3 regions of the Arthrobacter sp. TmT3-37 genome follow, and region 1 is predicted to be linked to each of the others. Evidence: predicted binding sites of a transcription regulator. Region 1 holds the regulator's gene; each other region holds the start of a gene.
The links. The regulator HrcA, encoded in region 1, represses chaperone genes, less so after heat shock. The targets are predictions, from matches to a motif close to TTNGCACTCGNNNNNNNCGAGTGCNAA.

Region 2: a site for HrcA is predicted at 1,410-1,436, ahead of groL (chaperonin GroEL). Genes of this name have one in related genera too.
Region 3: a site for HrcA is predicted at 7,460-7,486, ahead of groES (co-chaperone GroES). Genes of this name have one in related genera too.

What each region holds. Positions count from the first base shown of each region.
Region 1 covers NZ_JBTNDU010000006.1:174,165-183,701, forward strand. Annotated here, with positions in the region: gene ACX80U_RS10450 (PhoH family protein) at 1-200, opposite strand, end outside; gene ACX80U_RS10455 (GerMN domain-containing protein) at 604-1,599, shown strand; gene ACX80U_RS10460 (16S rRNA (uracil(1498)-N(3))-methyltransferase) at 1,614-2,381, opposite strand; gene dnaJ (molecular chaperone DnaJ) at 2,384-3,514, opposite strand; gene hrcA (heat-inducible transcriptional repressor HrcA) at 3,619-4,632, opposite strand; gene ACX80U_RS10475 (DUF3097 domain-containing protein) at 4,797-5,648, shown strand; gene ACX80U_RS10480 (DUF4870 domain-containing protein) at 5,727-6,143, shown strand; gene hemW (radical SAM family heme chaperone HemW) at 6,254-7,483, opposite strand; gene lepA (translation elongation factor 4) at 7,514-9,367, opposite strand.
Region 2 covers NZ_JBTNDU010000002.1:3,191-14,333, reverse strand. Annotated here, with positions in the region: gene groL (chaperonin GroEL) at 1-1,250, opposite strand, end outside; gene ACX80U_RS02925 (TM2 domain-containing protein) at 1,589-2,257, shown strand; gene ACX80U_RS02920 (LytR C-terminal domain-containing protein) at 2,279-2,893, opposite strand; gene ACX80U_RS02915 (DUF3263 domain-containing protein) at 2,936-3,229, opposite strand; gene ACX80U_RS02910 (uracil-DNA glycosylase) at 3,352-4,200, shown strand; gene ACX80U_RS02905 (threonine/serine exporter family protein) at 4,197-5,891, opposite strand; gene ACX80U_RS02900 (lipid II:glycine glycyltransferase FemX) at 5,942-7,015, opposite strand; gene ACX80U_RS02895 (lipid II:glycine glycyltransferase FemX) at 7,018-8,058, opposite strand; gene ACX80U_RS02890 (aldo/keto reductase) at 8,172-9,176, shown strand; gene ACX80U_RS02885 (NAD-dependent epimerase/dehydratase family protein) at 9,197-10,042, shown strand; gene ACX80U_RS02880 (hypothetical protein) at 10,149-10,616, shown strand; gene ACX80U_RS02875 (MFS transporter) at 10,656-11,143, opposite strand, start outside.
Region 3 covers NZ_JBTNDU010000001.1:207,392-218,534, reverse strand. Annotated here, with positions in the region: gene ACX80U_RS00920 (LacI family DNA-binding transcriptional regulator) at 111-1,124, shown strand; gene ACX80U_RS00915 (DUF503 domain-containing protein) at 1,157-1,450, shown strand; gene ACX80U_RS00910 (HAD family hydrolase) at 1,515-2,216, opposite strand; gene ACX80U_RS00905 (class I SAM-dependent methyltransferase) at 2,327-3,541, opposite strand; gene ACX80U_RS00900 (iron ABC transporter ATP-binding protein) at 3,551-4,309, opposite strand; gene ACX80U_RS00895 (iron chelate uptake ABC transporter family permease subunit) at 4,306-5,319, opposite strand; gene ACX80U_RS00890 (ABC transporter permease) at 5,309-6,322, opposite strand; gene ACX80U_RS00885 (siderophore ABC transporter substrate-binding protein) at 6,355-7,299, opposite strand; gene groES (co-chaperone GroES) at 7,626-7,922, shown strand; gene groL (chaperonin GroEL) at 7,996-9,612, shown strand; gene ACX80U_RS00870 (ribonuclease J) at 9,922-11,143, opposite strand, start outside.

The DNA.
Region 1 (9,537 bases):
CGCAGGACGTCCGCGGAAGGTCCCGTGATCGCCAGCTCGTTGCCCCGGGCCTGGAGGCTGACGCCCGGGAACGACTCCTCGATCAGGCGGAGCGCCTCGTCGTTGGAGCCGAGCGACTGCACCATCTGCTGGGTCGATTCGAAGACGAAGGTCCTGGTGTCCAGTCCTGCCGCATTGATGCCTGTTGAAGATTCGCTCATAGCTCGGCCGTCCGGCCTCTGATCGCCCCTCGCTGGAGTAGTCGTCCTGATGATCTGGTCCTGTCGTGCTCTCGCAGCAGGAATGCCAATGTTACGGCATCCCCCTTTTGTCAACAGGAGCGGGACCGCCTTGATTCCCTCGGGATCGACGGCGGCGAACGCTGCCGAGCCGCACTCGGCTTTCGTCGCGAATCGGCAACGGCTTCGTATCGATCGGGTTTCAGTCCTGCCACCCGCCCGTATTCATGGCGGGGCGTTCCCTGCGTTGTGCCAAGCTGAATCAGGTCCGGCAGGACCACCGCAAGCGGCCGGCGCCTCGTCCGACAGGGGCGTCCCCCGGCCGGGACACGGACATTCCACCGATAGACCCGCGCACCAGTGCGCCCGACGGAAGGGGGCCGGCATGAACGAGCAGGACCCCCTGAGGAAGAACCGGCTGGGGCTGCGAAGCATGCTCCTGGTCTCCGGCGGGGTGCTCGTCGCCAGCAGCGTGTACCTCCTCCCCAACGTCGGCCCGAACCAGGGCGGCGCGCCGACCACGTCGCTTCCGGCACCCCTGCAGCCGACGTCGTCCGCAGGGGAGGCCGGTGCGTCCCCGACCGCGCCGGCGGTCCGGAGCGAGGGCGCGGCAGCCGGGCCCGCCGACGCGGTCCAGCCCCTCCTCCCGGTCTACTGGCTCGGCGACGTCGACGGCAGCGACAAGCTGTTCCGCGAATTCCTGGTGGCACCGGCCGAAGGCTCCGGAGATCCGATCGCCGACGCCGTGCAGCTCATGACCTCGGGGCGGCCGCTCGACCCCGACTACCGCTCCCCGTGGCGGGCCGCGTCGAACGTGACGTCCTCGATCTCCACGAAGAACGTCATCACGCTCGACATCTCCTCGGACGCCGTCTCGGAGGGACTCGGCGAGGACGAGGCCCGCCTCGCCCTCCAGCAACTGGTCTACACGGCGACCGCGGCGGCGTCCGACGCCGGCCTCATCACCGGGGGCGAGGCCAGCTCGGTGGTCGTACTCGTGGACGGGACGGCCGGCTACCGCGCCTTCGACGCCGTCGACCTCGACGGCGAGTGGACCCGGGACCCCGCCAACCTCGCTCCGGTGTGGATCATCGATCCGCAGGAGGATGTCGAGGCCGACACCGCGGGCCTCACGATCCACGGGGTGGGACCGGCCGCCGAGCAGTCCCTGGACTGGCGGATCGACCGCAGCACCGACGGCTCCGAGGACGGCGACGCCGCCCTCTTCCGGGACGGCTCCGTGGACATGGCCCCGCAGGACGGCGCACCCGGGGCGTTCTCCTTCTCGGTCACCCTTCCACCGGGCCGCTACGAGATCACGGTGTCCGCGCCCTCGGACGCGACCAGCGCCGCTGATTCGAAGACCGTCGTCGTCCGATAGCCGCGCCTCCCGCCCTACCAGCGACCGAGCAGGTGGTTCAGCAGCACGAGTGCGGCCGGACCGGCCGAGGACGACCGCAGGACGTGCGGACCCAGGCGGGCCGTGCTCGCACCGGCGGTCCGCAGTCTGGCCAGCTCGGTGTCACTGATGCCGCCCTCCGGGCCGACCACCACGGCGGTCGACGTCGGGACGTCGAGGGCGCCTGAGGTGCGCAGCTCCGACACCTGCTCGGCGAGAGACACCTCGGCGTCCTCGTGGAGGACGACGATCCGATCCACCGTCGACGCCCAGGCCACCAGTCGCGGCGTGTCGAGCACGCCATGGACGGTCGGGACGAACGAGCGGCGTGACTGCTTCGAGGCGGCGGCCACGAGCGAGGTCCACTTCTGCCGGCCCTTGTCCTCCTTGTCCCCGCGCCAGCGGACGATGCTGCGTTCGGCATGCCAGGGGACGACGGCGTCGACGCCGAGTTCGGTGGCCGCTTCCACGGCCTGCTCGTCGCGGCCGCCCTTCGCGAGGGCCTGGACGAGCACCAGGCGGTGCCGGGGCGCCGGATCCTGCCCTGCGCTCTCCACCGTCAGCTCCACGGTCCCGGCCCCGACCGCCGAGACCAGCCCGCGGAGCCGGTAGCCCGCACCGTCGGAGACGTCGATGCGCTCACCGGCCGTGAGCCGCCGGACCGTCGCGGCGTGGCGCCCCTCGTCACCGCCGAGGACGAACACGGCACCGGGCGCTGCGGACCGGACTGCCTCACCCGGTCCGAAGAAGAGGGGTCGCGTCATGGTCAGCGGTTCCCGAGACGCTCCCGCAGGCGCGCGAACACGCCCGAACCGCTGCTGGCCAGCTGTCCGTCCGTGTACTCCTCGTTGCGCAGTTCCGCGAGCTTGCGGAGGAGTTCCTCCTGCTGGTGGTCGACGTTCCGGGGCGTCTCGACATTGAGGTGGACCCGCAGGTCCCCCCTGCCCTGGTTCCGCAGGTGCGTGACGCCGAGGCCGCGCAGGGTGAGGATCTCGCCGGACTGCGTGCCCGGCTTGATGACCAGCTCCTGGTCGCCGTCATAGGTGTCCAGGTGGACCGTGGTACCGAGCGCCGCAGCCGTCATCGGGACACTCAGCGTCACGTGCAGGTCGTCGCCGTCACGCAGGAAGGTCGCATTGGTCTCGACCCGGATCTCCACGTAGAGATCGCCCTGGGGTCCGCCGGCGATGCCGGCCTCGCCCTGTCCGGCCAGCTGGATGCGCGTGCCCGTACCGACCCCGGCGGGGACCTTGATGGTGAGGGTGCGGCGGGCGCGGATGCGCCCCTCGCCGCTGCACTCGTGGCACGGGCTGGGGATGACCGTGCCGTACCCCTGGCAGGTGCCGCAGGGCGCGCTCGTCATGACCTGGCCGAGGATCGAGCGCACGGCCCGCTGGACCTGGCCCGAACCACCGCAGATGTCGCAGGTGCGGGGCGAGGTGCCGGGCTGGCAGCACGTGCCGTCGCAGGTGGGGCACACCTCCGCGGTGTCCACCTCGATCTTCTTGTTCGTGCCGAAGACGGCATCCTTCAGGTCGATGCGCACATTGATGAGCGCGTCCTGCCCGCGACGCGTCCGCGAAGGAGCACCCGGCTGCTGGCCGCCTCCGCCGAAGAAGGTCTCGAAGATGTCCTGGAAGGCGAAGCCCGAGCCCGAGTAGCCCGAGCCGTAGCCGTTGTCGGTCCCGTTCTCGTTGCCCGTCGTGTCGTAGACCCGCCGCTTCTGGGGATCCGACAGGACCTCGTAGGCGTGACTGACGCGCTTGAACTCCTCCGACGCGTCCTCACCGGGGTTCACGTCCGGGTGGAGCTTCCGCGCGAGCTTGCGGTACGCCTTCTTGATTTCCTCCCCGGTCGCACCCTGCGCCACACCGAGGACCTCATAGTGATTACTCACTCGTGCACATCACTTCCTGTTGGAGACTTCTGTCTTGTGCTCGCCGGCCGGGCCGGCGGAATACTGCCCGGATCGCGGGATACCGCCCGGATCAGGGCCGGAGGCTACTCCTCGAGGATCCTCGAGAGATAGCGGGCGACGGCGCGCACCGCGGCCATCGTCGTCGGATAGTCCATCCGGGTGGGTCCGAGGATGCCGAGCTTCGCACCGGCATCCGGGCCGTAGCCCGTCGCGACCACGGAGGCCTCCGACAGGCCCCCGTAGGGGTTCTCGCTGCCGATCCTCACCGAGATCCCCCGCGCGTCGTACTCCATCTCGGACAGGAGACGGAGCATCACCACCTGCTCCTCCAGCGCCTCGAGGATGGGCCCGATGCTCAGCGGGAAGTCGCCCGTGGACCGCGCGAGGTTCGCGGTACCCGCCAGCAGGATACGGTCGTCACGGCCGAGTCCCGCGAGCTGCTCGAGCGCCCTTCCGATGGTACTCCCGTGGGCCCGCAGTGCAGGAGGAAGCTGCGAGGCCGCGACCGCGAGCTCGCCGGGCAGGGCGGAGAGCTTCACACCCGACACCGCGGAGAGGATCCGCTGCTTCAGCTCCGCCAGCTCGGCCTCCTGGAGATCGGCGTGCGTCCGGACGATCCGTTGCTGGACCGTGCCGTTCGTCGCGATCAGGACCACGAGGATCTGCTGCGGCGCGAGCAGCACGAATTCGATGTGGCGCACCGAGGCCCCACCGACCCGGGGGAACTGCACCACGGCCACCTGGTTGGTGAGCTGCGCCAGCAGCCGGACCGTCCGGTCCATCACGTCGTCGAGGTCCTCCGCTCCTTCGAGCAGCGTCTGGATGGCCTTCTTCTCCGGCGCGGAGAGGGGCTTAACCTCCGAGATGCGATCCACGAAGAGCCGATAGCCCTTGTCCGTGGGGATCCGGCCCGAACTCGTGTGGGGTGCGGCGATCAGGCCCTCCTCCTCGAGGACGGCCATGTCGTTACGGATGGTGGCGGACGAGACACCGAGCTGGTGGCGGTCGACGAGGGCCTTGGAGCCGACGGGCTCCCGCGAATGGACGTAGTCCTCGACGATCGCCCGGAGGACCTCCAGGCGTCGTGGTTCACTCACTTCGATGTCACCTCCGGGTTCCACACTCGCTTCCCGGGCGGCCGGAGGCGATTAGCACTCGACACACCCAAGTGCCAAGTCTAGTACGTCCGGGCCGATTGTTAGCATTGGGAACCCGGGCTGCGGCAGACCGCCGGTGCCCTCGCGGGAAGGACGGGCTCGGCATGGACCACGGCTGGGGGGCACAGGACATCTCGACGCCCAGGAGGGTCGCGCTGCCCGATGTGCCCGTCGAGAAGGACATGGTCCTCGAGGACGTCCAGAGCGGTTTCGTGGGCGCCGTGATCCGCGTCGAGAAGTCCGGCGGGCTGCACGTGATGGTCCTCGAGGATCGCCGCGGCAAGCACCGCACGTTCCGGCTGGGCCATGGCTTCCTCCTCGACGGCGCACCCGTGCACGTCGTCGCACCCGTCGCGCGGACGGCGCCCGCGTCCCTGCGTACCGCCTCCGGGTCCGTGCGGGTCGAGGGTGCACGGGCGAGGACGGCCCGGGCCAGCAGGATCTGGGTGGAGGGGAAGCACGACGCCGAACTGGTCGAGAAGGTCTGGGGCGACGACCTCCGGCTCGAGGGGATCGTCGTCGAGCCGTTGCACGGTGTCGACGACCTCGAGGGAGCCGTCCGGGACTTCGGCCCCGGCCCGAACCGCCGGCTGGGGATCCTCGTCGACCACCTGCTGCCCGGTACCAAGGAGTCCCGCATCGCCCAGCAGGCGATGACCGTGCCCGGCGCCCGCAACCACGTCCTGATCGTGGGCCACCCCTACGTCGATGTGTGGCAGGCCGTGAAGCCGGCAGCCCTCGGGCTCGAGGCCTGGCCCGTGGTCCCCCGCCACCAGGACTGGAAGACGGGCATCCTCGCCGGCCTGGGCTGGCCCCACGCCGACCAGGCCGCGATCGCCCACGGGTGGAGGCGCATCCTCGCGGGGGTCAGCACCTACGCGGATCTGGAGCCCTCGCTGCTGGGCCGCGTCGAGGAGGTCATCGACTTCCTGACCGCTCCGGCAGGTCCCGCCTGAGCGGTCGGCGCCCGACCACCACGTATCCTTGGAGCACGATCCGGGGGAAATGTTCCGCCGCCAGCAAAGGAATCGAAGTTGCCCAACACCGCCGACCACCAGCACCACGGACGGGGCGAGTCCCAGTCCGCGTTCGAAGGAACGCCGGCCAACGCCCTTCCACTGACCGCGTCGGAGGACCGCCAGTTCGCCACCCTGGCACACTTCGGCGGCATCCTGGGATTCATCCCGTCCCTGCTGATCTTCCTCATCTTCAAGGACAGGGGCCCCTTCACCGCGCAGGAGTCCAAGGAGGCACTGAACTTCACGCTGCCGCCGACGATCCTCGCGCTGGTCGCCTGGCTCCTGTCGCTGGTGCCGGTCATCGGCGGGATCTTCGCCGTCGTGAACGCCCTCATCTGGGTCACGATCACCATCTTCTCGGTCAACGCCGGCATCCAGGTCAACCGCGGGCGACCCTACCGGTACCCGCTGAACCTGCGCCTCGTCCGCTGACCGCCGGGGCGCCGCATCCGCCGGTCCCGGTCATGGGTCTCCCGATCCACCGACGACGCGCCCGGCCGTCATCAGCGGTCCCGGCTCGCGCCGTCCGCACGACCGTGCGGTCAGTCGGGCAGCAGTCTCCGCACGACGGCGTCCGCGAGCAGCCTGCCCTGGAAGGTCAGGACGACGCGGCCCGCGAAAGCTGCGGCAGGCTCGACCAGCCCGTCGGCGATCAGCCCGGCGATCGCCCTGCGGCCCGTCGCCGTCAGGGAGCCGGTCGGAAGCCCCTCACGGAGCCGTACGCGCAGCATGACGTCCTCGACGTAGCGATCCTCCGCCGACAGGATCTCGCGTCCGGCCGCGGGTGACCGCCCGATCCCGAGAGCCTCGGCGTACGGACGCGGATGCTTCACGTTCCACCAGCGCGTGCCGCCGACGTGCGAATGCGCACCCGGGCCGGCGCCCCACCAGTCGCTCCCTCGCCAGTAGGCCAGATTGTGGCGACACTCGTCGGCGGGCGTCCGCGCCCAGTTGCTGACCTCGTACCAGTGCAGGCCGCCGGCGGTCAGCATCTCCTCCGCGAGGGCGTACTTGTCCGCGTGGTCGTCGTCGTCGATGGGCGGCACCTGTCCGCGGCGGATGCGCGAGGCGAGGCGGGTCCCGTCCTCGATGATGAGCGCATACGCGGAGATGTGGTCGGGCCCGTACGAGAGGGCCGTGGCCAGTGAGGTCCGCCAGTCCTCGAGCGACTCCCCCGGCGTCCCGTAGATCAGGTCCAGGCTGACCTTCAGCCCGGCCTCGCGCGCCCACTGCACGGCCTGCGGCACGCGCTCGGGCGAGTGCGTGCGGTCGAGCACGGCGAGCACGTGGGGCACCGCGGACTGCATGCCGAACGAGACGCGGGTGAAGCCGGCCTCCTTCAGGACGCGCAGCGACTCCGGCGTGACGGAGTCGGGGTTGGCCTCGGTCGTGACCTCTGCATCCGGGGCCAGACCCCACTGCGCGGTGGCCGCGCGGAGGATCGAGGCGAGGTCCTCCGCCGGCAGGAGCGTGGGAGTGCCTCCGCCGAAGAAGACGGTGGACAGCGGCCGGGCCGGCACTGCGGAGGCCTCGAGGACGTGCGCACCGAGGGCCAGTTCCGCCAGCACCGATCCCGCGTAGGCGTCCTGCGACGCCCCGCCGCCGAGCTCCGTCGCGGTGTAGGTGTTGAAGTCGCAGTAGCCGCAGCGGACGGCGCAGAACGGGATGTGCACATAGAGGCAGAAGTCGCGCCCGAGCGCGCCGTCCGCTGCCTCCCGGGGCAGGACGCCGTCCTCGGGTGCCGGGAGGCCGAGTGGAAGGGCGCTAGGCACGCGGACCAGCCCCCTCGAAACCGTGCGGGGTCACTTCTTGGCTTTGTCCTTCGACTCGTCGGACGACAGCGCGGCGATGAAGGCCTCCTGGGGCACCTCCACGCGCCCCACCATCTTCATGCGCTTCTTGCCTTCCTTCTGCTTCTCGAGCAGCTTGCGCTTGCGCGTGATGTCGCCGCCGTAGCACTTGGCGAGCACGTCCTTCCGGATGGCCCGGATGCTCTCCCGAGCGATGATGCGCGCGCCGATGGCAGCCTGGATGGGCACCTCGAACTGCTGGCGCGGGATGAGCTCGCGGAGCTTGCCCGTCATCATGACGCCGTAGGCGTAGGCCTTGTCCCGGTGCGTGATGGCGCTGAAGGCGTCCACCTGTTCGCCCTGCAGGAGAATGTCCACCTTCACGAGGTCGGAGACCTGGTCGCCGTCGGCCTTCCAGTCCAGGGAACCGTAGCCGCGGGTCTTCGACTTGAGCAGGTCGAAGAAGTCGAAGACGATCTCCGCCAGCGGAAGCCGGTACCGGATCTCGACGCGGTCCTCGGACAGGTAGTCCATGCCGCCGAGGACCCCGCGGCGCTGCTGGCACAGCTCCATGATCGCGCCGACGAACTCCGACGGCGCGAGGATCGTCGCGGACACCATCGGCTCGCGCACCTCGGCGATCTTGCCCACCGGGTACTCGCTCGGGTTGGTGACCTTCATGATGCGCTTGTCCTCGAGCGTGACCTCGTACTCGACGTTCGGCGCCGTGGAGATCAGGTCGAGGTTGTACTCGCGCTCGAGGCGCTCGCGCGTGATCTCGAGGTGCAGCAGGCCCAGGAAGCCGACACGGAAGCCGAAGCCCAGCGCCGCCGACGTCTCCGGCTCGTAGACGAGAGCGGCGTCGTTCAGGGTGAACTTCGCGAGCGCGTCCCGCAGCACGGGGTAGTCGGTGCCGTCGAGCGGGTAGAGGCCGGAGAAGACCATGGGCTTCGGATCCTGGTAGCCGCCCAACGACTCCGCGGCGGGCTTGGCGAGGTTGGTGACGGTGTCGCCGACCTTCGACTGGCGCACGTCCTTCACACCGGTGATGAGATAGCCCACCTCGCCGACGCCGAGCCCCTTGGAGGGTTTCGGCTCGGGTGAACTCACGCCGATCTCGAGCAGTTCATGGCTGGCCCGCGTGGACATCATCTGGATGCGCTCGCGGGGGCTGAGCTTCCCGTCGACCACGCGGACGTAGGTCACCACGCCGCGGTACGTGTCGTACACGGAGTCGAAGATCATCGCCCGGGCCGGCGCATCCGGATCCCCGGTCGGGGCGGGGAGGTCGCGCACGATCTTGTCCATCAGGGCCTCGACGCCGACCCCGGTCTTCCCGGAGACCATCAGGACGTCCTCGGGCTCGCCGCCGATGAGGCTCGCCAGCTCCGCAGCGTACTTCTCCGGCTGCGCAGCAGGCAGGTCGATCTTGTTCAGGACCGGGATGATCGTGAGGTTGTTCTCCATCGCGAGGTACAGGTTCGCGAGGGTTTGGGCCTCGATGCCCTGCGCTGCGTCGACGAGCAGGATCGCCCCTTCGCAGGCCGCGAGCGAGCGTGACACCTCGTAGGTGAAGTCGACGTGGCCGGGGGTGTCGATCATGTTCAGCGCGTAGGCGGTGCCGTCCACCTCCCAGGGCAGCCGGACGGCCTGCGACTTGATCGTGATGCCGCGCTCGCGCTCGATGTCCATCCGGTCGAGGTACTGCGCCTTCATGTCCCGCTGCTCGACGGCTCCGGTGAGCTGGAGCATGCGGTCGGCCAACGTGGACTTGCCATGATCGATGTGGGCGATGATGCAGAAATTCCGAATGATCGCCGGATCGGTGGCGGCGGGCACCGGCGCGGTGCGGGCCATGGGTGACACGTAGGTTCCTCACTCTTTCGGGACAGGGTGCGGCATGCGGCTCCCGCCGCGCCGTCATCGGCGGCGGACGGGGCTGGCTCGCGCCGATTCAACTCCCCCTAGTGTCCCACGTGGCCGCACGGCTCCGGGAATCGCGCGCTCCCGGTTCCCGGGCCACGGCTGGTACTGGC
Region 2 (11,143 bases), on a different contig from region 1:
AGGGCCACGCCACCACCGGCGACGATGCCTTCCTCGACGGCTGCCTTCGCGTTGCGGACGGCGTCCTCGATGCGGTGCTTGCGCTCCTTGAGCTCGACCTCCGTGGCGGCACCGGCCTTGATGACTGCAACGCCACCGGCCAGCTTGGCCAGGCGCTCCTGCAGCTTCTCGCGGTCGTAGTCGGAATCGGAGTTCTCGATCTCGGCGCGGATCTGGGCCACGCGACCGGCGATGGCGTCGGCGTCGCCGGCTCCCTCGACGATCGTGGTCTCGTCCTTGGTCACGACGACCTTGCGGGCGGTACCCAGCAGGTCGAGGGTGGCGGTCTCGAGCTTGAGGCCGACCTCCTCGGCGATGACCTGGCCACCGGTGAGGATGGCGATGTCGGCGAGCTGGGCCTTGCGGCGGTCACCGAAGCCGGGGGCCTTGACGGCCACGGACTTGAAGGTGCCGCGGATCTTGTTGACCACGAGGGTCGCGAGGGCTTCGCCTTCGATGTCCTCGGCGATGATCAGCAGCGGCTTGCCGGACTGCATGACCTTCTCGAGGACGGCGACGAGGTCCTTCACGTTGCTGATCTTCGAGTTGACGATCAGGATGTAGGGATCCTCGAGGACCGTCTCCTGGCGCTCGGCGTCGGTGACGAAGTAGCCCGAGATGTAGCCCTTGTCGAAGCGCATACCCTCGGTGAGTTCCAGTTCGAGGCCGAAGGTGTTCGACTCCTCGACGGTGATGACGCCTTCCTTGCCCACCTTGTCGAGGGCCTCGGCGATCAGGTCACCGATCTGCTTGTCCCCGGCGGAGATGGAGGCCGTGGCAGCGATCTGCTCCTTGGTCTCGATCTCCTTCGCGGAGGCGAGCAGCTCGTCGGTGACGGCCTTGACGGCCTTCTCGATGCCGCGCTTGAGGCTCAGGGGGTCGGCGCCGGCCGCGACGTTGCGCAGGCCTTCCTTGACGAGGGCCTGGGCGAGCACGGTGGCGGTGGTGGTTCCGTCGCCTGCGACGTCGTCCGTCTTCTTGGCGACCTCCTTGACGAGTTCGGCGCCGATCTTCTCGAACGGGTCGTCGAGCTCGATCTCCTTGGCGATGGACACGCCGTCGTTCGTGATGGTGGGGGCGCCCCACTTCTTCTCGAGCACGACGTTGCGGCCACGGGGGCCGAGCGTCACCTTGACGGCGTCAGCGAGGATGTTCAGACCCCGCTCGAGGCCGCGGCGGGCCTCTTCATCAAAAGAAATGATCTTGGCCATAACGGCTTAGGTCCTTTCGGGACGGTTGCATTTCAGCACATGAATGCTTGCCTGCGTGTGGTGCCCGCGACGGCCGGGCAGCGCCTGAACGATCTCTTTCACGCTCGAAGCCCCACCCCCACCACAGAGGTTTGCCTGCTTCACCCACCACGCGCAGTCTTAGCAGTCTGCGCGCGCGAGTGCTAACTCAATAATTAGCACTCCCACCGTGCGAGTGCAACCTGTCCGAGCCCTCCGCACCCCCTTGCAGGACGGCAGGAGCACGGTGCCGCCGCACGCCGTAGCGCGGATTCCGCCGAGGGCATAGATTGGGCGCACACCAACCAACGGGAGGCACAGTGTCCACGCCAGCAAGCGGTCCTGACTCCGGGAAGCCCGACGAGCGCGGCATCCCGAACCTCGACGGCGGCGGCCCCCTCGGCCCTGATCCGGCGCCCCACCGGGTGCGCGACGACGCGCAGCCGTTCCCGGAGGGGCAGGCACCCTTCCCGCAGCGGCCGTCCGGCCAGGACCCCTACCAGCCGGGAACGTATGCGCAAGGGCCCTCCGGTCCGAACCAGTACGCGCAGGACCCGTACGCCCAGGCGCCGTACCCCCAGGCGGGCCCTCCTTCCAGCGGCTACGGCGGGCCAGGCCCGGGACAGGACCCTTACACTTCCGGTGGCTACGACGGGCACGGTCCGTCCCAGGGGCCCTACGCGCAGGGCGGCTACCTGCAGGGCGGCTACGGCCAGGGACCCTACGGACAGCCGTACGGTCCGCAGAAGTCACGGGTGATCGCCGGGGTCCTGGGGATCCTGCTCGGGTCGCTCGGCGTCCACAGGTTCTATCTCGGCTACACGACGATCGGCGTCGTCCTGGTCCTCATGTCGACCGTCGGGGCGGTCTTCACCTTCGGGCTGAGCGCCATCGCGGCGGGCATCTGGGGCCTCGTCGAGGGCATCCTGATCCTCGTCGGATCCGGGCAGTTCCGGCGGGACGCGCAGGGTATCCCCCTCAAGGACTGATGGCTCCGGCCCTGCAGCGGATCACTGGAATTCGGGTCCGAGGACCACGGAGATGTCGGGCGAGACCGACGGGGTGTCGACCAGGTCGGTGATCCCGAGGTCCGCGGCCACCGCCTCGGCGTCGGACCGTTGGGCCTCACCGTTGTAGAAGACCACCGAGGAGTCGACCGGGGCTCCCGCCCAGTTCCCCGGGATCGCCGAGGTCCAGCCCTCGGCGGCGAGCCTCCCTGCCGCCACGGAAGCGAGTCCCGGAGCCCCCGTGGCGTTGAGCACGTTCACCGTCTGCGCCCGGTTGGTCCCGTCGGTCGCTTCCGCATCCGGGGACGCGCCCGCGTCCGGTTCGTCCGTCGCCCCGTCCTCGGGATCGTCCGAGGCGCTCCCCGTCGGCGCCGCCGTTGCGTCGGCAGCCCCGCTCGTGGCCGGCGCCGGACCCGACGCCGCGTCCGATCCCCCCGGGAAGCCGAGCCGGGGAAGGATGAAATAAGCGCCGAGACCGATCAGCAGCGCCAGGACCCCCACGGTGATCTTGAGGGCCAGCCCGCTCGAGCGGGCCGGCACCAACCTCTCCCGGTGGACACCCTGGCGCGCGGAAGCCTCGGGGACGGCGTCGAACTCGTCCCGCGGGTGGTCAGTCATGGAAGAGGAGGGTCCTTCGCTCGTCGAGTGTCGCGGGCAGTACTAGATGTCCGCGCCGAGGCGGCGCGCGGACCGTGCCTTCTGGCGAGTGGACCGCAGTCGACGCAACCGCTTCACGAGCATGGGGTCGTGCGCGAGCGCGGCCTCCGTGTCGATCAGGGCGTTGAGCGCCTGGTAGTAGTGCGTGGCGGACAGGTTGAACAGGTCGCGGATGGCCTGCTCCTTCGCGCCGGAGTACTTCCACCACTCGCGCTCGAGCGCCAGCATGCGCTGCTCGCGGTCCCCCAGGGCCAGCCTGGCCTCCTGCCCGGAGGGGGAGTCGTCCGGCTGCCGCATCGGCTCCGCCATGTCCACTACCACCTTCCGTTCCCTCGCACGACTGTCTTTCCATGGTAGTAGGGAATTACACGTGTGTCATTCGGGGAGTGCGTCCCGGAGAGCCGGGCGAGAATGGGTCCATGACGCACGACGACGACGCGCTCTTCGACCTGCCCGACGCTCCTTCCGATGCGGGGCCGTCCCGCGCGGCGGGCTCCGGTAACCCAGGACCGTCGCCGAACGCATCGGTCTTCCCGTTCGCGGCGCCCGCCGGCATCGCGGACCTCGTGCCGGCCGATTGGGCGTCAGCGCTCGCGCCCGTCGAACCGGTCCTCCACCGGCTGGCCGAAGCCCTTGCGGCGGACCTCGACCGCGGGCTGCGCGTGCTGCCCGATGCGCCCTCCATCCTCCGGGCGTTCTCCACGCCGCTGGACAGCGTGCGCGTCGTCATCGTCGGGCAGGACCCGTACCCGACCGTCGGCCACGCCGTGGGCCTGAGCTTCGCCGTCGATCCCGCGACGCGTCCCATCCCCCGCAGCCTCGCGAACATCTACCGTGAACTGGCCTCGGACACCGGCACCGCTCCGCCTGCGACCGGTGACCTGTCGGGGTGGGCCGAGCAGGGCGTCCTGCTCCTCAACCGGGTGCTGACGGTGCGTGCCGGCGAGACCGCCTCGCACCGGGGGCTCGGCTGGGAGCACGTGACGGACGCGGCGATACGGGCGCTCGTGGCCCGCGGCGATCCGCTCGTGGCCATCCTCTGGGGCAAGGACGCGCTCCGCCTGAAGCCGCTGCTCGGGCCGACGCCCACGGTGGAGTCCGCGCACCCCAGCCCGCTGTCGGCGTCCCGGGGGTTCTTCGGCTCACGGCCGTTCAGCCGCGTCAACGAGCTCCTCGCCCAGCAGGGCGCCGCGCCGATCGAGTGGTCCCGGACCGCGGCCAGCGGCGGGTCGGATCGGGATGCGCCCACACCGGGAGTGGACGGCTAGCGCCGCCGGTTCCGCTGGCGCTCGTTCGAGCTGAGCTTGCGGGTGAAGGGCCTGGCCAGGTTGTCGCCGAGGACGACACCCGCGGCGATCGCCAGCACGACGGTCAGCGCGTTGAAGAGTCCGAGGGCGCCGTCGGATACCACCTCGGAGTCGATGGTCAGCATGTACATGGAGCGGAAGATGGTCAGCCCCGGGTACAGGAAGAGGACGGCGGGTACGGCGACGACGAGCTGCGGGGCGCCCAGGCGGAGCGCGACGACGCGGGAGAGGGCCCCGATCAGGATGGCGGCGAGGGCCGGTGCGAGGCGGTAGCCCACGCCGGCGGTCATCGCGCTGATCATCAGGAGATACCCCGCGACGGCGACGAGCGACGTCGGTATCACGAGCTTCACGTCGGTCTGCTCGGCGATGCAGATCATGGCCACCGCGATGAAGGTGAGCACCGCGACCACGGGCCACGGGTACTGGCTGCCCGACGAGTCGAGGACCTCGAGCTCGGGGATGCCGAGCGCGGTGCCCGCCACGAGGGCGACGGCGATGCCCGCCACCAGCGCGGCGAAGACGAGGATCGCCGAGAGGAACCGGCCCGCGGCCGTGACCGGGAAGCCGTTGATCGCGTCCTGCGTCGCGGAGACGAGCCTGCCCGTGGGCAGCAGCAGGAGGATCCCGCCCACCACCACGAGCGCCGGGGCGATCGGCACCTCGAGCCACCAGAACAGCATCGCGATCAGGGTCACCAGCGCGGCGGAGGTTGCCACGGCGAAGAACTCCGGGACGCGCCATTCGCCGAGCTTGCGGCTGACCAGGTCCACGAGGATGCAGCTGATGAAGCCGATCAGCGATCCGAGCAGGGTCCCGCCGACGAAGGCCACGATCGCCGCCGAGAAGATACCGAAGGCCGCCGTCACCATCCAGCGTGGGAACGGCTTGGGCCGGTGCGTGATCTCGTCGAGTCGGTGGGCGGCCTCCGTCCGGGAGACGCCACCGTCGGCGATGTCGGACACGAGACGGTGGATGGCCGTGAGGCCCGCGTAGTTGTTCGTCCAGGAGCGGACCACCCGCAGGACCGTCGTCGGCGTCTGGTCCCGCGCCGAGTAGTTGATGACCACCGACTGGTTGGTGATGTCCACCTCGATGGAGTCGAGGCCGAAAGCCGCGGTGACCGCGATGATGCTCGTCTCGACCTCCAGGGCACCCGCCCCGTAGCGGAACATGGTCTCGGCCAGGTTGAGCGCGAAGTCGAGGGCCTTGCGGGCACTGGCGTCGGGGCCGCCCGCCTGGATCATCGGATTCGCGTAGGGACTGCCGGCCAGGCGCTCGACGATGCTCATCGCCTGCGTGGGCGGGGCCTCGCCCTGCACCAAGCGTCGGAGCATGCTCCGGGCGGCGGCATTGGACCGGACCGACGGCGGCACGCTCTGCGGTGTCGTGGGCAGCGCGTCCGCGGGCCTCGTGACCTGCTGCCGCTGGCGGCCCTGGCGTTGGGGCCTCGGTTCCGCGGGGCGCCTGGACGGCGTGGGGCCGCCCCTCGGCGGCTTCCTGCCACTGCCCCTGCCGGCGGCGAGCTTGTTCTTCTCGTCGTCGCTCGGGTCGAAGGGCCGCCGGATGACGGGGAGAGCCTCGGCGACCGGCGACGGGTTGGTGGCGGGCGATGACCCCTCGCAGGGGTCGTCGCGCGAGCCGTCAGTCATGGGGGGAACCTCACAATCGTCCCTCGGGACGGTCGGTGGCCTGGGAAGGCCTAGTAGAAGGGCTGCCGGTGACGGCGCCAATGGATCTGCCGTGCCACGCGCTCGCCCACCGCATGCCACACACGATACGTGCGGGGGCGGACGACGGCGTCGTAGCATCCTGCGAAGTCCGTCACAGTCTTCGTGAAGCTCGTCTTGAACATCCCGAGGCCGTACTGCGGATGGTCCTTGTCCTTCAGCCGATCGGCCGGCGGAGTGCCGCAGAAATCGTATTCGCGGGCTCCGAGCCGCTTCATGTCGAGGATCGCCTCCCACTGGACGAGGTGCGAATCGCCGTACTGGTTGCGCTTGGGCAGCGAGCCGCCGTCCTTGTACGTGGCCTTCCGGCCGTAGAGGATCACGAAGGCGCCCACCGACGGCTTGCCGTCCTCGTACACGAAGTAGAAGCGGCCCATCCCGGCGTCCACGAACTCCTGCCAGAACCCCCGGTAGTACTCGTAGGGGCGTGGAACGGCGGACAGCCGGCCCTGCTGAGCCTGTCCCATGAGGGCGTACATGGTCCGGTAGGTGTCCTCGCCGGCCTCGACGGGCTGGGCACGGACGCCGTCGCGGATGGCACGGCGGACGGCGTTGCGGCCCCGGGAGGAGAGGTTCCTCAGGAGCTGGTTCTCGTCCGGTGTGAGGTCGAGGATCGCCGTGCTGTCGTTGGCCTGGATGTTGAAGGTCTTCACGAGCCCCGCTCCGGCGAAGAGGGCGCGCAATTCCTCGGTGTCGGGGAAGTCGGGCTCGATCTTCACGGCGAAGACCCGCCCCGGCCGGCGCCTCGCGTGGGCGACGACGGCGTCGACGAACGGGGGGACATCCTCCGGACGGGCCGTGTCGGGGCCCTTGATGAGGTACCACAGCGCGCCGAGCACGGGGATGCTGCGCTGGTAGGCGATCACGTAGCTCGTGTAGTCCTGCGATTCGACGGCGAGGTGGATAGGCTGCCAGCCCTGGCGCACCTTCACACGGCTGAAGGGACCGGACTGGAGCACGTTACCGCCGAGCGGGTTGGCCGGGACGAGCTCGTCCCAGCGCGCCACCTCGTCGGCGGTGGCTGCGCGTGCCGTGAAGGGCGCCATCCTCAGTACCAGCTTTCGTGGTGTCGCATCCGGTGGACCTTCAGGGCGGCCCGCTCCCCGATCCTCAGCCAGGCCCTGTGCTGCAGTGGCTTCACGGGCAGGTCGAACGTCCCCACGAAGTCCGTGATCGCCGGGTTGAACCCCGTCTTGAACATGCCGATGCCGTAGTGCTCGTGGTCCTTGTTCTTCGCCTCGCTGGACGGCGGTGCTCCACAGAGGTCGTACTCCGTGACACCCCGGGCCTTGAGCCATTCGATGGCGGCCACCTCGAGGAGGGCGCTGGCACCGCGGACCGTGCGCTTGCGGGTGCTCGCGGCGTCCTTGCGGCTGGCCTTGGCGCCGAGGACCATGATGAAGTCGGCCGACACCACCTCGCCGTCGACGAACGCGAACAGGAAGGCTCCTGCCTGCGCGCGTGCGTGGCGCTGCCAGAAACCGGTGTAGTACTCCTCGCTGCGGATGGAGAAACTGCCCTCGGCCGTCTCGGCGAGGAGCCGGTAGAAGATCGTGCAGTTCTCGTCGTCGACCTCCACCACGCGGGTCTCGACGCCGGCCTTGCGGGCCGCGCGGATGTTGTAGCGGGTCTTCGAACCGAACGACGCCTCGATGGCCTCCAGGTCCCCCGAGATGTCGAGGACCACCGTCGACACGTTGGGCTGGACATCGGCGACCCGGACCAGCCCCGCGGCCTCGAGCGCCCCTGCCACGGCGGGGTCGGAGGGGAGCTCGGGGTCGACCTTGACACCGAAGACCCCCTTGCCGGCGGCGAAGGTCCTCAGCCCCGGGAGCAGTGCGACGAGCGCGGCAGCATCCCCGGTCCCGGGTCCCTTCGGTACGTACCAGTAGCGGCCGAGGGGAAGGACGGTCTTCTGCAGCACGGTGAGCGCGACGCCGTCGGCCACCAGGTACACCGGTGCCCATCCGGTCGCTCGCTTCTGCTCGGCGAATTCCCGCCCCTGCATCACGTTCCCGCCGTCCGGATTCTCGCTGATGATGCTGTTCCACCGGGCGATCTCGTCGGGCGTTGCGAAGCGAATGGTCATGATGATCGAGTCTACGGCAGGGCCGGAATCCCCTCCAAAGCAGCAGCGCCAGCCCCTTGATCGTTGCCTGGGTGACCTATCGCTGGAGCGCCCGGCCCGGCTAGCATCGCGATATGGACTTCAGATACCTCGGAAACAGCGGCTTCAAGATCTCGGAAATCACCTACGGCAACTGGCTCACGCACGGCTCGCAGATCGAGAACGACGTCGCGACGCAGTGCGTGCGGGCAGCACTCGACGTCGGCATCACCACCTTCGACACGGCGGACGTGTACGCGAACACGGCCGCCGAGACCGTCCTCGGCGAAGCCTTGAAGGGTGAGCGGCGCCAGTCGCTCGAGATCTTCACGAAGGTCTGGGGGCCCACGGGCCCCAAGGGGCACAACGACGTCGGACTGTCGCGCAAGCACATCATGGAGTCGATCGACGGCTCGCTCCAGCGCCTGCAGACCGACTACGTGGACCTCTACCAGGCACATCGCTACGACCACGAGACGCCCCTCGAGGAGACGATGCAGGCGTTCGCCGACATCGTCCGGCAGGGCAAGGCCCTCTACATCGGCGTCAGCGAGTGGACGGCCCAGCAGATCCGCGACGGTTCCGCCCTCGCGAAGGAGCTCGGCTTCCAGCTGATCTCCAACCAGCCGCAGTACTCCATGCTCTGGCGGGTCATCGAGGGCGAGGTCGTCCCCACGTCGGAGGAACTGGGGCTCTCGCAGATCGTCTGGTCCCCCGTGGCCCAGGGCGTACTGACGGGCAAGTACAAGCCCGGCCAGCAGCCCGAGCAGGGCACCCGCGCCTCGGACGACAAGGGCGGCGCCGACATGATCAAGCGCTGGATGAGCGACGACGTCCTGACCGGCGTGCAGAAGCTCGCACCCATCGCCGACGGCGTGGGCCTCACGATGGCGCAGCTCGCGATCGCGTGGGTGCTGCAGAATCCGAACGTGGCCTCGGCGATCATCGGGGCGTCCCGCCCGGAGCAGGTGGAATCGAACGCCGTCGCCGCCGGGGTGAAGCTCGAGGACGACGTCCTGAAAGCGATCGACGACGCGATCGGCGGCCTCGCGGAGACCGACGTCGCCAAGACCGTCTCCCCCGAGACCCGGCCGGTCTGATGGCGGAGACGACGACGTCGCTGAACGTCGCGGTCACCGGCTCGAGCGGCAAGCTCGGCCGGAGCGTGGTGCGGGGCCTCCGCGACGCGGGCCACAGCGTCCTGGAACTGGACCAGCACGGCGAGCACGGCCCCGGGTTCCTGCGGATCGACCTGCGGGACTACGGGCAGGTGGTCGACGCGCTCCTCGGGGTGGAGGACCGGCACTCCGGATTCGACGCCGTCGTGCACCTCGGGGCCATCCCGGCGCCGGGGCTTCAGGCGGACGCCGAGACGTTCCACAACAACATGACCGCCACGTACAACGTCTTCCAGGCGTGCCGACGGGCCGGCATCAAGCGGATCGTCTACGCGTCCAGTGAGACCGTGCTCGGGCTGCCCTTCGACACGCCTCCCCCGTATCTCCCCGTGGACGAGGAGTATCCGGCGCGGCCGGAGAGCACCTATTCGCTGGTCAAGCACCTCGAGGAGCAACTGGCCACGGAGCTGGCCCGCTGGGACCCGCACCTGAGCATCACGGCCCTCCGGTTCTCGAACGTGATGGACCCGGAGGACTATGCCGAATTCCCGTCCTTCGACGCGGACCCCACGGCCCGCAAGTGGAACCTGTGGGGGTACATCGACGGCCGCGACGGCGCCCAGGCGGTGCTGAGGGCGCTGGAGCACGCGGCGCCGGGCTTCGACCGCTTCATCATCGCTGCCGCGGACACCGTCATGGACAGGACGAGCGCCGATCTGGCGGCGGAGGTGTTCCCCGGCGTCGAGGTGCTGCGGGAGGTCGGCGGTCACGGGACGCTGCTGTCGATCGACAAGGCCCGCCGCGTTCTGGGCTTCGAACCCCGGCACAGCTGGCGCGACGGAGTCTAGCGGGACACCGCATCGGGTCCGGGCGGCGGAGCCGACTGTCGCCCGGACCGGATAATCAGTAGGCTGATGATCGAAGGATGCGCAGCACCGACGAAAGGCAGAGAAGATGACCGAGAACCTTCCCGATGAGGAACTGACCATCGTGGGCGAGGAGCCCGAGACGCCGAACGATTCGCTCGCTCCCGAGGCCTTCGACCCGGTCCTCGAGGGACAGCCGGACGACTACGAGGGTGCGGCGGAGAACAACCCCGACCGCTGGCAGGAGGACCCCCTCCTGCAGGACGAGCCCGGCACGACCGAGAGCGGCGACGACGAGAACGACTTCGACGAGAACGGCGTCTCCGCGATCGGTGAGGAGGGCTACCTCAGCGACCAGACGCTCCGCGAGGAGACGGCCGAGGCCCGGTACGAGCACGGTGAGGAGCAGTATCCGCCCGAGGAGCCCATGCTCGGCGAGGCAGCGGCGGACGTCGACTTCGGCATGATGGAGGACGACGACGTCGACGCGAGCGACGACCCCGCGAACCGGGGCGGCTCGCCCCTGAGCGCCATGGACGAGCAGGACGTCAAGTAGCGCCTCCTGATGGGCCCCGGGCTGCCACCCGGGGCTTCGTCATGTCCGGGTCCGGCCGCCCTTCCCGTCGTACGCCTGGTGCAGGGCGCCCGGAGCGGCCGGTGTGCCGTCGACCGCACAGTGTGAGGGGTGGTCGGCCTCCGGCACGGCCGGATTCCTGATGGTGACCGCCGCCAGGACGCCACCGAGCACGAGCACCACGGCACCGATGGCGCATGCTGTGCCGAACCCGGCGGAGAAGGCCTCGGGATCGTTGTAGGCGTCCCCGGTCAGGCCCGCAGCGGACGGCAGGACGGCGATCGCGAGGAGCCCCGCAGCGCGGGCCACCGCATTGTTGACACCGGAGGCCAGCCCCGCCTGGCGTTCCGGGACGGCGGACAGGGCCGTCGACGTCAGGGGCGCGACAAGCAGCGACAGCCCGAGACCGAGCACGATCACCGGTGGCAGCACGTCGGCGACGTAGGACGCCTGCGGGCCGATCCGCAGCATGAGGAGGAGCGATCCGGCGCAGATGAGCGGCCCGAGCG
Region 3 (11,143 bases), on a different contig from region 1:
CGGGGGAACGAAGAGAAGAACCGGGGGCAGCCGCCTTCTTCTAGACAACTGCCTTCACCCTACGCCCTTTCCGCGCCGATGGCCCGGAGAGGCTCGGCTACAGTACAGATATGCCCCCTCGCACCCGTAACCGCCGGGCGACGATCAACGACGTCGCGAGCGCCGCGGGGCTCTCCCGGGGCACCGTCTCCCGGGTCGTCAACGGCGAACGCTATGTGTCGGACGAGGCGCGGACAGCCGTCGAGGAAGCCATCGCCCAGGTGGGATACGTGCGCAATTCGGCCGCGAGGAACCTCGTGACCCAGGAATCCCGGGCGATCGCCCTGATCATCCACGAGCCGCACTCGCTCCTGTTCGAGGACCCGAACATCGGCTCCATCCTCCTCGGCGCCAACGCCGTGCTCTCGAAGGCCGACTACCAGCTCGTCTCGCTCATCATCGACTCGGACCGGGACAGCCGCAGGGTCGCCGACTATCTCCGGGGCGGGCTGGTGGACGGTGCGGTGATCGTCTCCGCCCGGGCGTCGGACCCCATCGCGTCGGCGGTGCGGGACATCGGTGTGCCGGCGGCCTTCGTGGGGCATCCCCCCGGCACGCCCGACCTCCCGTACGTCGCCATCGACAACGCGGCGGCGGCCCAGGCGATCACGCGGCGGCTCGTGGAGACGGGCCGCAAGCGGATCGGCATGATCGCCAGCGCGATGGACCGGGACTCGGGACATGACCGGTTCACCGGTTTCCGGAACGCCCTGGGCGGGCGCTTCGACGCCTCGCTCGTGGTCGAGTACCCGCTCTACACCTACGCGGCGGGCCTCGAGGGGATGCAGGAGCTGCTGCGTCGCTGCCCCGAGATCGACGGCGTCTTCGCGGCGTCCGACGCCGTCGCCGCGGGGGCCATGACCGCCCTGCAGGAATCAGGACGGAAAGTGCCCGACGACGTCGGGATCGTGGGCTTCGACGACAGCAGCTGGGCGCTGCGTACCCGCCCGCAGCTGTCCACGGTCAGGCAGCCCGCGGACCTGCTCGGCAGCACCGCCGCAGAGCTCGTCCTGGCCCAGATCAGGGGACTGCCGAGTCCGGTGCAGGTCCTGGAGACCACCGTCGTCTGGCGTGATTCGGCCTAGTCCGGGTAGCGCCCAGCCCAAGGAGGACCGCCATGTGGATCGGGTTCATCGAGTTCGACGTCCTGCTCGGCGACGTGCATTCGCTGAAGGGCAAGCGCTCCGTGGTGCGTCCGCTGGTGTCGGACCTGCGCCGCACGTTCGAGGTGTCCGTCGCCGAGGTCGGGAACCAGGACCTGCATCGCCGGGCCGTCGTCGGGGTCGGCATGGTCGGGGGCGACCGGCAGCACCTGGTGGACGTGCTGGATCGCGTGGAGCGATACGTCGCCGCGAGGCCGGAGGTGGAGCTCCTGAGCGCCCGGCGGCGGCTCCTGAGCAGCGAGGACTAGCGCCGGCAGGCGGGCGGGTGCGGACACCGGTCCGCCCCACCGGCTGCCCGCCCGCGCGCTGCCCTCAGGAGGTCGCGAGCCTGTGCAGCGCGCCGTCGTCGAACGCGTCGAGCAGCGCCCGGATGTCCTTGTACACCTCGACCGCCCCGGCGTCGCGCAGCTCGGCCTCGCTCGTCCCGCCCGAGGCGAGTCCGATCGTGGGGATCTTCAGGTCGGAGGCGGCGCGGACGTCCCACACCGAGTCCCCCACGAACACGGCGTCTGCCGCATCCAGGCCGCCGGCGTCGAGCGCCGCCCGGAGGATGTCCGGGGAGGGCTTGCTGTTCTCGGCGTCGGAGGAGCTGGTCGCGGCGCTGATCGCCTCGTCGGCGCCGATGATCCTCCGCAGCACGCCCAGTTCCTGCTGGGAAGCGGACGACGCGAGGACCACCGTGAGGCCGTCGTCGGCGCAGCGGCGCACGAGGTCCGCGGCTCCCTCGAAGGAGCGGAGGCCGGGCCAGTAGGTCGAGAAGACCGCGCCGTGCGTCGCGTCGAGTTCGGCGTCCTGGTCGGCGTCGCGGTCCTCGCCGAGGAGGTGCGCCACGAGTTTGTCGCCGCCCATCCCGATGGCCCGGTGGATCTCCGCCATGGGGACGTCGTGGCCGAACCGGCGGAACGCCTGCCACCAGGCGAGGGTGTGCTGGTAGTTCGAGTCGACGAGGGTCCCGTCGACGTCGAAGAGCACGCCGTGCCGTCTTCCCGATGTCTCCGCCGTGCCGTCCGCCATCTGCTGCCTCCCGCTCGATCCGTCTGTCCTCCCACCGAGTCTAGGAACGCGGACACCCGGACGGTGCGCGGCACGGTCGGTTGCGGGCAAGGGCGATGTGTGGCCTGCCGTCACGCCGGGCCGGCGGGCTCGACGACGACCGCCACCCGTTCGTCGCCGATGCGGGTCAGCACGAGAGTGGCCTTCTTGCGTCCCTTGCCCGATCCCGTCAGCAGCTGCTTCCGCACCTCCTCCGGCGTCACGGACGTGCCGCGCTTCTTGATGTCGAGGACGCCGATGCCTTCCGAGCGCACCCATGCCCTGAGCGCCTTCACGTTGTAGGGCCGTACCTGCAGCACGCGGTAGGCGCGCGCGAAAGGAGTGTCGGTGAACGACGGCGCGCAGATGTAGGCGATCATCGGGTCCAGCAGGTGCCCGCCGAGCTGCGCTGCGAGGTCCGCCACGAGTTCGGCGCGGATCACGGCGCCGTCGGGCTCGTAGAGGTAGCCACCGGGCTCGCCGACCGCGGCGGTGGGGCCCTCGCCGAACTCCGCCCCCGACACCATCTCCGCGGCGCCGCGGGGACCGATGACCAGCGCAGCCCGCCGGACGCCGTCGCGGCGGAGCGCGTTGAACCAGAGGCCCACCTCGGTGACGTCCCCGTCCACGGAGATCCACTGCGCCTCGCACGTCGACGGGATCGCCCCGTGCGGCATTCCGGGGCCCATCTTCACGCCGACGGGCGTCCCGCCGTCCGCCAGGCGCTGCACGAAGGACAGGGGAGGCGAGAACGCCTCGGGGTCGAAGAGTCGCGACGTACCCGACGTCGTCGTGGTCCGGCGTGCCGGATCGAGCCACACGCCGTCGTAGTCCGCGGTGTCCACGGATGCTGCGTCGGCGTTCACGACGCGCGCGTTGGGGAAGGGCAGCAGGTTCATGGTCGCCGCCGCGGCGGTCGTCTCGTCGAGTTCGACGGCGGTGACCTCGCGATCGAGGGTGGCCAGGGCCATGCTGTCCGCGCCGAGTCCGCAGCCGAGGTCCGCGACCCTCACGAGCCCGGCGTCGACGAAGCGCTGCGCATGGCGTGCCGCGACCATCAGGCGCGTGGCCTGCTCCAGTCCGGTCGAGGTGAACACCATGTGCTCCGCGAACGGCCCGAACTTCGCGGACGCCTTCGCGCGCAGGCGTGACTGCGTGAGGGCGGCGGCGACCACCTCGGGGGAGTGGCCGGCCTTCCGCAGCTGCTCCGAGAGGCGCAGGCTGTCGGCCTCGGTGTAGGGCCCGAGCGAGTTCAGCAGCTCCCAGCCCTCGGGCGTCAGGATGTCCGCGATGTTGTCCGAAGCCATGCTGCCAGCCTAGGCGAAGTAGACGCCGATCCTGTTGCCCCGGATCCGCTCCACCTGGATGTTCACGTCGTACACGTCCCGCAGCACCTCCGGTGTCATGATCTCCTCCGGCGTGCCCGAATGGATCAGCGCGCCGTCGCGCATCGCCACGATCGTGTCCGAGTAGCAGGAGGCGAAATTGATGTCGTGGATCACCAGCACCACGGTCTTCCCGAGGTCGTCCACGAGCCGGCGGAGCAGACGCATCATGTCCACCGAATGCCTCATGTCGAGGTTGTTGAGCGGTTCGTCGAGCAGGATGTAGTCGGTGTCCTGCGCCAGCACCATGGCGATGAACGCCCGCTGGCGCTGCCCGCCCGAGAGCTCGTCCACGAACCGGTCGGCCAGGTCGGTGAGGTCGAGGTAGTCGAGCGCCCGGTCGATGTGCTCGCGGTCGACCATGGTGGGCCGCCCGTTGTTGTGCGGGAACCGGCCGAACCCCACGAGGTCGCGCACGGAGAGCCGGACCGTCAGCTGGTTCTCCTGGCGCAGGATGGACAGGGTCCGCGCGAGGGCGGGTCCGGGCGTGGTGCTGACGTCCAGCCCGTTCACCCGGACCGAGCCGGCGTCGAGCGGGAGGAGCCGGCTCATCATCGACAGGAGGGTGGACTTCCCGGCGCCGTTGGGTCCGATGATCGAGGTGACACCCCCGCTCGGGATGGTGCAGGTGACGTCGTCCACCACGGTGGAGCTGCCGTAGCGCTTGGTGGCGTGGTCGATGGTGATCACCGGATACGGCCTTTCAGGAGGAGTGCGAGGAAGACGATGCCGCCGGTGAACTCGATCACGATGCTGAGCGCGGTGTCGAACTCGAAGACCTGCTCGAGGACGAGCTGCCCGCCCACGAGGGCGATCACGCCGAGCAGCACGGCGATGGGAAGCACGACCGCGTGCCGGAAGGAGCTGCACAGCTGGTACGCGAGCGCGGAGACGAGCAGGCCGAAGAACGTCGCCGGTCCTACGAGGGCCGTCGAGACGGCGACGAGCACAGAGCAGATCACGAGGACCAGCGTCACCGTCCGCCGGTGGTCCACCCCGAGGCCGACCGCGGTGTCCCGGCCCAGGGCCAGGACGTCGAGGCGGTGGCGCAGGCGCCAGGCGGGTACGCAGAGCCCGGCGACGACCACGGCGGAGATCAGCAGGAGCATCGGGTCCACGCGGTTGAAACTCGCGAAGAACAGGTCCTGCAGGATGATGAACTCACTCGGATCCATCAGCCGCTGGAGCAGGGACGAAGTACCCCGGAAGAAGACACCGAACACGATCCCCACCAGGAGCAGCAGGTGGAGGCTGTGCCCGCCACCGGTGAAGAGCCACCGGTACAGCAGCCAGGAGAAGGCGACCAGGAGCGTGACCTCGACGGCGAAGCGGAGGGGCGCGCCCAGTGTGAGGAGGGTCGAGGCACCGAGGGCGAAGGCGAGGACGGTCTGGATGAGGATGTAGAGCGCATCCAGCCCCATGATGGACGGCGTCAGGATCCGGTTGCCGGTGACGGTCTGGAACAGCACGGTGGAGACGCCCACGGCGGCGGCGACCAGCACCATGGCTCCGACGCGGTTCAGGCGCCGCGGCAGCACGTAGGCGAGGTTCCCCTGGAGGTCGACGAGGAGGAAGGCCGCGACGAGTGCGGCGGCGGCGATGCCGAGCACCACCAGCCAGGCGGCGGGCGGGAGGGTCTTCGCGGGCTTCCGCCCGGTCTGCACGACGGCGGTGGGCAGGGCGGTGGTCCTAGCGCGCACGGGCGGTCCTCCGGACGAGCAGGGCGATGAACAGGGCGCTGCCGACCACGGAGACGATCACGCCGACCGGCACCTCGTAGGGGAAGCGGATGATCCTCCCGAGGATGTCGCAAGCGAGGACGAAGCCTGCGCCGAAGACGGCGATCCAGGGCACGGACCGGCGCACGTTGTCCCCGATGAGCAGTGACACGAGGTTGGGGACGATCAGCCCGAGGAACGGGATGGCTCCCACGACCACGACCACGACGGCGCTGATCAGGCTGACCAGCACGAGTCCGAGGTTCATGGTGCGCCGGTAGTCCAGCCCGAGGTTGGTGGTGAACTCCTCGCCCATGCCGGCCACGGTGAAGCGGTCCGCGCACACATAGCCGACGACGGCGAGGACGGCGACGATCCACAGCAGCTCGTAGCGGCCGCGGACGAGGCCGGAGAAGTCCCCGATCATCCAGGTGTTGAGCGTCTGCAGCAGGTCGAAGCGGTAGGCGAAGAAGGTGGTCACCGCCGCGATGACGCCGCCGAGCATGATCCCGACGAGCGGGACGATCAGGGTGTTCCGCAGCGGGATACGCCGCAGGACGGCCAGGAAGAGTGCGGTCCCGGCCACAGCGAAGACGGCCGCGATTCCCATCTTCGCCACGATCGGCGCACCGGGCAGGAGCAGCGTGGCGACGAGGATCCCGGCTGTGGCCGATTCCACCGTGCCGACGGTGGAGGGCTCCACGAACCGGTTGCGGGCCATGAGCTGCAGGATGAAGCCGGCCACGCTGAGGGCGACGCCTGCCAGGATGATCGCCAGCGTGCGGGGGACCCGGCTCACCAGGAAGGTCTGCCAGACATCGGGGTCGCCGCCCAGCAGGTCGGCGGGGGAGACCTCCGAGACTCCGACGAAGAGGCTGAGGACGGCAAGCAGCAGCACGGCTCCGCCGGCCGGCCAGAGGGCCGGCGATCGGGTGGAGCCGTGCTGCTGTGCGGCCCGCTGGGGCCGGAGGGAGAGTGCTGCCATGGGGGCGCCGGCCGTGGGTACGGCGGAGCGGATCAGGCCGCGACGGCCTCGTCGACGGCGGAGACCATGGCGTCGAGGTTGTTCAGGCCGTAGCCGATCAGGTACCAGCTCGCGGAGTCGAGGTAGGTGATGGCGTCGTTCTTCGCTGCGTCGGTCCCGTTGACGAGTTCGTTGTCCAGGACGGCGGATCCGGCCGCGCCTGCCTCGCCGACGGCGGCGTCCCGGTCGATGACGAACAGGTGGGCCGGGTTGACCTCGGCGATGTATTCGAAGGAGACGGCTTCGCCGTGCGTGCCTTCGTTCTTCACCGCGGCTGCGGGCTCGACGCCGAGCACGTCGTGGATGAGGCCGAAGCGGGACCCGGTGCCGTAGGCGGTGACCTCGCCCGCGCTGGTCAGCAGGATCAGGCCGTCGCCGGCGGATGCTGCCGCTTCCTTCGTCTCGGCGATCCGGGTGTCGAGCGCGTCCAGGCGCTCGGCGACCTCGTCCTCGGCGCCGAAGATGCGGCCGAGGGATTCGGTGTGCCCGGTGAAGCTCGCGATGGGATCGGTGGCGTCCACGCTGAGGTCGATGGTCGGCGCGATCTCCGAGAGTTCGCCGTAGGAGTCCGCGACGCGCCCCGAGATGATGATCAGGTCCGGTGCGGCGGCGGCGATGGCCTCGAAGTCGGGCTCCTTCATGGACCCGATGTTCGTGGTGTCGCCGCCCTCGTAGGCCGAGAGCTGCTCGGGCAGCGTTCCCTGCGGGACGCCTGCGACGTCGACGCCGAGTGCGTCCAGCGTGTCCAGTGCGCCGAGGTCGAACGTGAAGACGGTCTCGGGGTCCACGGGCACCTCGGTGGTTCCCTGTGCGTGCTCGATCGAGACGGTCGAGGCCGCTGCCGGCTCGTCGGCAGCTTCGGAGGAACCACCGCAGGCCGTCAGGGCGAGGGTGGCCGCAGCGGCTGCGGAAAGGACGGCGAGGCGCACGTGTGCCATGGGATGAACTCCGAGTGGAAGGGGCCGGCCCGGCCCGATGTCGTGGAAGTAAGGGGTGCCTTACCTCTACGAATCTAGAGGGAAGCTCGGGAATTACGCAACCGAAGCATGCCCTATTCGGAGTGACGTCTGTCACCATTTTGCCTCCGGCCTGTCAACGCTGGCACTCGCCTTGACCGAGTGCCAGCCCTTGCATACAGTCGGAGTTGGCACTCGCTCCCTGCGGGTGCTAATCCAGAGGGAAGCGTTCGCCGGCACCGCGACGACGGTTCACGCCAACCCGACGGCCTACATTCCATTGGTAACGAACGCAAAGGAGAGCCCGAGTGTCGGTCTCTATTAAGCCTCTTGAGGATCGCATTGTTGTCCGCCCCCTCGAAGCGGAGCAGACCACTGCTTCCGGCCTCGTCATCCCGGACACGGCCAAGGAGAAGCCCCAGGAGGGCGAGGTCGTAGCAGTCGGACCGGGTCGCGTCGACGACAACGGCAACCGCGTCCCCGTCGACGTCGCCGAGGGCGACATCGTCATCTACTCGAAGTACGGCGGAACCGAAGTCAAGCACGGAGGCCAGGAATACCTGGTGCTGTCCGCCCGCGACGTCCTCGCCGTCGTCGTCAAGTAGTACCCCGATTGGAAAGCCCCGGCCCGCAGTGGCCGGGGTTTTTCTCGCTGCACAAGCCTGAAAGGAATCAACAATGGCAAAGCAGTTGGAATTCAACGACGCCGCCCGCCGTGCCCTCGAGGCCGGCGTGGACAAGCTCGCGAACACCGTCAAGGTGACGCTGGGCCCCCGCGGACGCAACGTCGTACTCGACAAGAAGTGGGGCGCCCCCACGATCACGAACGACGGCGTCACGATCGCCCGTGAGGTCGAGCTCGACGACCCCTACGAGAACCTCGGCGCGCAGCTGGCCAAGGAAGTCGCCACCAAGACGAACGACGTCGCCGGTGACGGAACCACCACCGCCACCGTCCTCGCGCAGGCACTGGTCAAGGAAGGCCTCCGCAACGTGGCCGCCGGAGCCGCACCCGGCCAGCTCAAGCACGGCATCGAGGTCTCGGTCGAGGCCGTCGCCAAGCGCCTCCTGGAGAACGCCCGCGAGGTCGTGGGCCAGCAGACCGCCAGCGTCGCGTCCATCTCCGCCCAGAGCACCGAGGTCGGAGACCTCCTCGCCGAGGCGTTCGACAAGGTCGGCAAGGATGGTGTGATCACCATCGAGGAGTCCTCCACCACGCAGACCGAGCTCGTCCTCACCGAGGGCATGCAGTTCGACAAGGGCTACCTCTCGCCCTACTTCGTGACCGATGCCGAGCGCCAGGAAGCCGTCCTCGAGGACGCGCTCATCCTGATCAACTCCGGCAAGATCTCCTCGCTGCAGGAGTTCCTCCCGCTGCTCGAGAAGGCCCTGCAGGCCGGCAAGCCGCTCTTCATCATCGCCGAGGACATCGAGGGCGAGGCCCTCTCCACCCTCGTGGTCAACAAGATCCGCGGCACCCTGAACGTCGTCGCCGTCAAGGCCCCGGGGTTCGGTGACCGCCGCAAGGCCATGATGCAGGACATCGCCACCCTCACCGGTGCGCAGGTCGTCTCGCCGGACCTCGGCCTCAAGCTGGACCAGGTGGGCCTCGAGGTGCTCGGCTCCGCACGCCGCATCACCGTGACCAAGGACGCCACCACCATCGTCGACGGCACCGGCAGCGAGTCCGACGTCGCCGACCGCGTGGCGCAGATCCGCGCCGAGGTGGAGCGGACCGACTCCGACTGGGACCGTGAGAAGCTCCAGGAGCGCCTCGCGAAGCTCGCCGGCGGCATCGGCGTCATCAAGGTCGGCGCTGCCACCGAGGTCGAGCTCAAGGAGAAGAAGCACCGCATCGAGGACGCCGTGTCCTCGACGCGTGCAGCCCTCGAAGAGGGCATCGTCGCCGGCGGCGGGTCCGCGCTGGTGCACGCCGGCAAGGCACTCGACACCGATCCCGACGTCCTCGCACTCGAGGGCGACGCGGCGACCGCCGTCGGACTCGTCCGCCGCGCCCTCGCCCAGCCGCTGCGCTGGATCGCCGAGAACGCCGGACACGAGGGCTATGTCGTCGTCGCGAAGGTCTCCGACCTCGAGGTCGGGAACGGCTTCAACGCCGCGACCGGCGAGTACGAGGACCTCGTGGAGGCGGGCATCATCGACCCGGTGAAGGTGACGCGCTCCGCACTGCGCAACGCCGCCTCCATCGCGGCGCTGGTGCTCACCACCGAGACCCTCGTGGTCGAGAAGCCCGAGGAGTCCGACGGCGAAGAGGGCCACGGCCACTCGCACTAGGACCCCTGGGCTCCGAGCCCGTCCCGTTCGACAGCAGCACCCCGGCTCCTCCGAGCCGGGGTGCTGCTGTGTGTCAGCGGGCCCGTGGCGTTTCGGTGTCGACGGGAGCGCCCACTGATCGGCCCGCGCCGGTGGGAATGCTCGGACATGCCCACCGGAGGGCCGTGATCAGTGGGTCGGTCCACACACCAGCACGGTCGGCGGTCGCTGTCGGGCCAGGTCGGGCACTGTCGGGCGCTGTCGGGCGGCCGGACGACGAAGGCCCCGGTACTCCTGGGAGTACCGGGGCCTTCGGGGTGCTGCCGGGGATCAGGCGTCGACGACGATCGCCGAGACCACGGGCTGGCGGTTGTAGTACCGGCGCATCCAGTTCGCCGTGGCCCGCTCGATGATGTCCTCCGGGTCCTGGCGGCGGCCGCCCTGGCGGTTGGAGGCGGAATCCCGCAGCGCCTTCTCGACGGCGGCGCCCGCCTTTTCGAGGTCCTCGTCGGAGCAGGAGAAGCCCTTGGTGAAGAACTCCGGCGCCTCGACGATGTCCCCGTTGTCGGGATCGATGATCGCGAGGACCGTGACGACACCCTCCTCGGCCAGGCGGCGGCGCTCACGGAGGTCCTCCTCGGTGATCCCGCCGACGCTGTCGCCGTCGACGAAGACGAGACCGGCCTCCACCTTGCCCGAGAGCGTGGCGCGACCGCGCACGAGGTCGACCGTCACGCCGTCCTGGGCGATGACCACGTTGCGGGGGTCGACGCCGGTGGCGACGGCGATCTCCGAGTTCGCCCGCAGGTGGCGCCATTCGCCGTGCACCGGCATGACGTTGCGCGGCTTGACGATGTTGTAGCAGTACGCGAGCTCACCGGCGCTGGCGTGCCCGGAGACGTGTACCTTGGCGTTGCCCTTGTGCACCACGTTGGCGCCGATCTCGGTCAGCGCGTTGATGATGCCGTAGATGGCGTTCTCGTTGCCCGGGATGAGGGAGCTGGCCAGCAGCACCGTGTCACCCTCGCTGATGCGGATGGCGTGGTCCTTGTTGGCCATGCGCGAGAGGGCCGCCATCGGCTCCCCCTGCGAGCCGGTGCAGATGAGGACCACCTTGTGGTCGTCGCTGCGCTCGAGCTTCTTGAAGTCGACGAGCAGGCCCTGCGGGATGTTGAGGTAGCCGAGGTCCGCCGCGATGGTCATGTTGCGCACCATCGAGCGGCCCACGAACGCCACCTTGCGGCGGTGCTGGTGTGCGGTGTCGATGATCTGCTGGATGCGGTGGATGTGGCTCGCGAAGCTCGAGACGATGATGCGGCGGGGGGCGGTGCGGAAGACCGCGTCGATCGCCGGCGCGAGATCCTTCTCCGAGGTCGTGAACCCGGGGACGTCGGCGTTGGTGGAGTCCGTGAGGAACAGGTCCACGCCCTCGGCGCCCAGGCGTGCGAAGGCGCCGAGGTCGGTGATGCGGCGGTCCAGGGGGAACTGGTCCATCTTGAAGTCGCCTGTGTGCAGCACCATGCCGGCCGCGGTGCGGATGGCGACGGCGAGG